Regions from separate parts of the Burkholderia alba genome, predicted to be linked through region 1. Evidence: predicted binding sites of a transcription regulator. Region 1 holds the regulator's gene; the other holds the start of a gene.
The links. The regulator LexA, encoded in region 1, represses DNA repair genes until DNA is damaged. The targets are predictions, from matches to a motif close to ACTGTATNNNNATACAGT.

Region 1 (2,198 bases):
ATACGTCACAACGAACTCATCGATATTCCGGTAACCGGCGCTGGTTTGCGGCGACGTGTTCCGCGTAGCGTCGTCGTCGCCCGGCTGCGAACTGGCGGGTGCTGTGGAGGCGGCGGCCGGCGGCGAGTCCGCCGGCGGACTCGCTTGCGCGGGCGCGCCGGCGCCGAGCTTGGGCGGCTGTTCGCCGGGCTGGCCGCGCGGCGGCATGCCGCTGATCAGTGCGGCGACGCCGTCGGGCGTCGCATAGGCATCGACGAGCGGTCCGATCAGCGCGGAGCCGATCAGCGCACCGATGATGGAGAGCGGATTGTCGCGCTGCTGCGCATCGATTCGCCGCATCAACTCCTCGGTGACCTGCTGCTTGAGGCTTGTCCTGAGCGCGGGGAAATCGACATATGCGCTGATGGCTTGCGCGTCGCGCGCATCGACCGCCTGCTTCAGACGCTTGAGCGCGAGGTACGGTGACGCGTAGGCATAGAGGATGGCCGCGATGACGGCTGCGATCAGCGCGGTAATCAGAATCGGTTTGAGCCGGCTGGGCCGGCTCGCAGGCAAGTTCAAACGGCCTCCATCAAGAACGGTTCCGTAGTCAGAGACCCTGTTGGACAGTGGAACGTTCCTCGGCGATGCAGCGATCGATCATCCGGCAGACCGCGTCGATGGTTCCGATCATGATCAGCCGAGAGGGGCCGTGATACACCCGTACCGGCGCCCGGCGAGCCGGCTCCGCATGATGGAGCGCGGCATTCAGCGAGACGCGCGCGAAGGCGGGCATCGCGGACAGCAGCAGCGACGCTTGCTCGGGCTGCTGCTCCGGTTCGGCCGCGCTGGCGGGATGAGCGGCGGCGAGCGGCGCGCACGGCATGCGGCCGCGAAGATGGCGCAGACGGCCGAATTGGCGGAAAGGCAGCAGACGGGCAAGGCGTTCCATGGTGTTCTCCAGATCCAGGCGGACAGGCGGATATAACCGGCGGTTAGAGTTCGCCCGAGCGAATCAGCCCGACGGCGATGCCTTCGAGCGCGAATTCGGCGCTCCCGGCTTTGACAAAGATGTTTTCGTAGTCGGGGTTCTCGGCGATCAGTTCGAGTCCGCCCGGGCGGCGCATCAGGCGCTTCACCGTGACGTCGTCGCCCAGCCGCGCAACGATGATCTGGCCGTCCTTCGCCTCGGTCCGCTTCTGTACGGCGAGCAGGTCGCCGTCGAGGATGCCGGCGTCGCGCATCGACAGCCCGCGTACCTTCAGCAGGTAGTCGGGCTTGCTCGAAAACAACGCGGGGTCGCACGCGTAATGCTGCGAAATATGTTCCTGCGCGAGGATCGGGCTACCGGCGGCGACGCGCCCGACGAGCGGCAGCGACAACTGCATCAGCCCCGCGTGCGGCAGCGTGAATTGATACGGCGTGTCTTCGATGCCGAGCAGGCGGATGCCGCGCGACGCGCCCGCGGCCAGCTCGATCACGCCCTTGCGCGCCAGCGCGCGCAGGTGTTCCTCGGCGGCATTCGGCGAGCTGAAACCCAGCTCGGCGGCGATCTCCGCGCGGGTGGGCGGGTAGCCGGAGCGCTCGATCGCGCGACGGATCAAGTCGAATACTTGCTGCTGGCGGGCGGTGAGTTTGATCATGGCATGACTGTATGGATAGACAGTGAGCTGTATTTTTATACAGTGTTCGTCGAAATTCAAGTGTTACTTGAAGTTCGTCGCTATCGCGACGATTCCGGCGCGACTCCGCGCCGCCGGAACGCCGCTCCGTCCGCCCGAACCGCACACCCCGCCTTCGTTACCACTTTTGAGTATTAAAAAATGAATAACGATTATTTTTAATGATGAAAGCTGTTCGCTAGACTGGCCCGACATCTCAATAAGCAACCGAACCCACCACACACCTGGAGAACCAAGGATGGTCAAGCGCAACACGGGGCTAGCCAGCGGCGCACGCCGCCTGATTGCAACACTCGCGCTCGGCGCGGCGACAGCGCTCGGCGTCGTGTCGCACGCGATGGCGGACACCACGTTCCTGAACGTGTCGTACGACCCGACCCGCGAGCTGTATCAGGACTTCAACCAGGCGTTCGGCAAGGAGTGGAAGGCGAAGACGGGGGAAACGGTCAACTTCAAGCAGTCGCACGGCGGCTCGGGCGCGCAGGCGCGCTCGGTCCTCGACGGGCTGCAGGCCGACGTGGTGACCCTCGCGCTCGC
Region 2 (2,198 bases), on a different contig from region 1:
GACGCGCGGCGGGCAGCAGCGCGCACGGCAGGACCGCCAGCGCGCGCTCGAGCGACGGGCCGCACAGCACCCGGCGCACCGGCTGCGGCCGCGCACCCGCCTGCCGATAGCCGATGCGGGCGAGCAGCCAGGCGCCGCCGCCCGTCGGCGCGGCACTGACGCGCGCGCTGTAGCCGAGCGTCGCCAGCGCCGCGCGCGCGGCCCGGCACAGCGCGGGCAGGCCGCCGAACAGCCGCAGGCTCGCGCCGATCTCGACCAGCAGGGTCGCTTCGTCCTGCAGCGTCACGCACGGCGAGAAGCGCAGCAGCGCGAGCGCCACTTCGCGCAAGGCATCCGCCTCGCGCGCCGGGTCGCGCTCGAGCAGCCGCGTGTCGGGCGCGAGCGTCAGCACGCCGCCGCGCTTCATGCCCGCGCGCACGCCGGCCGCCCGCGCCGCCGCATCGGCGAGCAGCACCACGCCCTGCTCCAGCACCGCGCAGCCGGGGCCGGGTTCAGGCGGCGCCGGCTGCCGCGGCCGGCATACGTCCAGCGGCAGGTGCGGCAGATGAACGCCGAGAAAAACGCGCATGGCGCCCTCCGAGGATCGGCGACGGCAGCAGCGCGAGCGACAGCGCGTTGCCGGCCGCCGGCCCGCGACGCTTGACGATGTCGATCGTCACGCCGCCGGGCTCGGGCCGCACCGCGACGCGCAGCACGGCCGGCGAAGGCTGCTGCGCGGCGGCCAGCGGCCTCATCATGAAAAACAGCGTGCCGGCGGAACGCGCGGCGGCAAGATGCAGCCGCCGCAGCGCTTCGGGCCGCGCCTCCGGCTGCCACAGCAGCAGCGCGCCGCAACTGCCGGCCTTGAGCGCCTGCTCGGCCGCCCACAATGCGTCCGCGCCGCGCTCGGTCCGCAGCCACAGCAAAGCATCGCGCGGCAGCCCGAGACGGGCGAGCGCGCGCGCGTCCGGCGAGTACGGCGGCTGCACGAACGCGAGCGGCCGCTGCGCGCTGACGGCCGCCGCGAGACCGGGCGCGAGCAGGCGCAGCTCGCCGCAGCCGGCATGCGGCACGAGCAGCTCGATCAATCCGCCGATCGGCCAGCCGCCGCCCGGCAGTTCGGCCGACAGCGGCGGATGCCCGGTATCCACCGTGCGCGCCTCGCTCCGGGCGAGCTGGGCGCCGCGCCAGAGCGAGGGATGCAGGGTTTCGGGAGAAAGAGGAAGCGCGGACATGGTGTCGCCGATAACTGTATATTTATACAGTATATGGCAACTCGATCGCAGCGCACAGCGCCGGTTGAGACGGGCATTTCGTCAGCGGAATGACGTCGCGACGCACATGGAATCGCCCGGGTATCGCCCGTCAGGTTCCGCTCGGACGCATCGGGAACCGGCATGCACGATCGTCGTCCGCCGCCCGACGCGAGCGGCAGCCGGACCGCGTCGCCGCACCGTCGACAGAGCGCGGACACAGGCGATGCCATCGCGGCACCGTCGATCGCGCGTCGTCGCCGACGCCCTGGGGTCCATCGGAACATCACCATATCGGCGGTTCGGACCTTCGAGGGGAAACCGACGATCGGGAACGGCCGGCGAATGCCGCGATCCGCGGGATCCCCGCCTTGCGTTCAGGCGCGAGACGCCATGCGCCCGATCAAGGCGCGCGCCGCTTCGACCAGTTCGGCATTGCTCTTCGCCGCCCGGCCGTCGGGCAGCACCGTCACATCCTCCATGCCGGTCCTGATCCCATGCCCCCGCGCGAGCGCCCGCTCGTTCACCGCCCAGCACGATCCGTCGTAGCCGTGATGAACCTGTGCAAGCGCGATGCCCGCCGCCGACAGGATCGCCTCCATGTCATCGGCATCGCGCAGGGCCGTCGCGGGATCCGGATCGAGCGGCTCGATCAGCACGCGCAGACATCGATCGCGAAGCGGCGACGCGACGAACGCGCGGGCATCCGCGGGCGACAGCAATCCCGCTTCGATGCCGACACCGCGCGACATGAGCCATTCGCCGAGCGCGGTGATCCCCTCCTCTCCCTGGTTCGCGGTCACGAGGTCGGGAAAGACGCGCCACGACTGCACGGCCCGCAAGCGCCGGACCGGATCGGCCATGATCGTCGCGGACGTGGTGAGCGAAATCGGCACGCCGGGGCAGCGCGCGCGAATGGCTCGTATGACGGCGCCGCATTCGGCCGCGTTCAGCGTTTCCTTTCCG

Region 2: a site for LexA is predicted at 1,228-1,245, ahead of imuA (translesion DNA synthesis-associated protein ImuA). Genes of this name have one in related genera too.

The regions. Positions count from the first base shown of each region.
Region 1 is NZ_JAWJWL010000002.1:130,636-132,833, forward strand. It holds gene RZR99_RS02450 (DUF2939 domain-containing protein) at 1-561, opposite strand, end outside; gene RZR99_RS02455 (hypothetical protein) at 590-931, opposite strand; gene lexA (transcriptional repressor LexA) at 975-1,622, opposite strand; gene RZR99_RS02465 (sulfate ABC transporter substrate-binding protein) at 1,900-2,198, shown strand, end outside.
Region 2 is NZ_JAWJWL010000026.1:23,423-25,620, forward strand. It holds gene RZR99_RS25595 (Y-family DNA polymerase) at 1-568, opposite strand, end outside; gene imuA (translesion DNA synthesis-associated protein ImuA) at 492-1,214, opposite strand; gene RZR99_RS25605 (3-keto-5-aminohexanoate cleavage protein) at 1,610-2,198, opposite strand, start outside.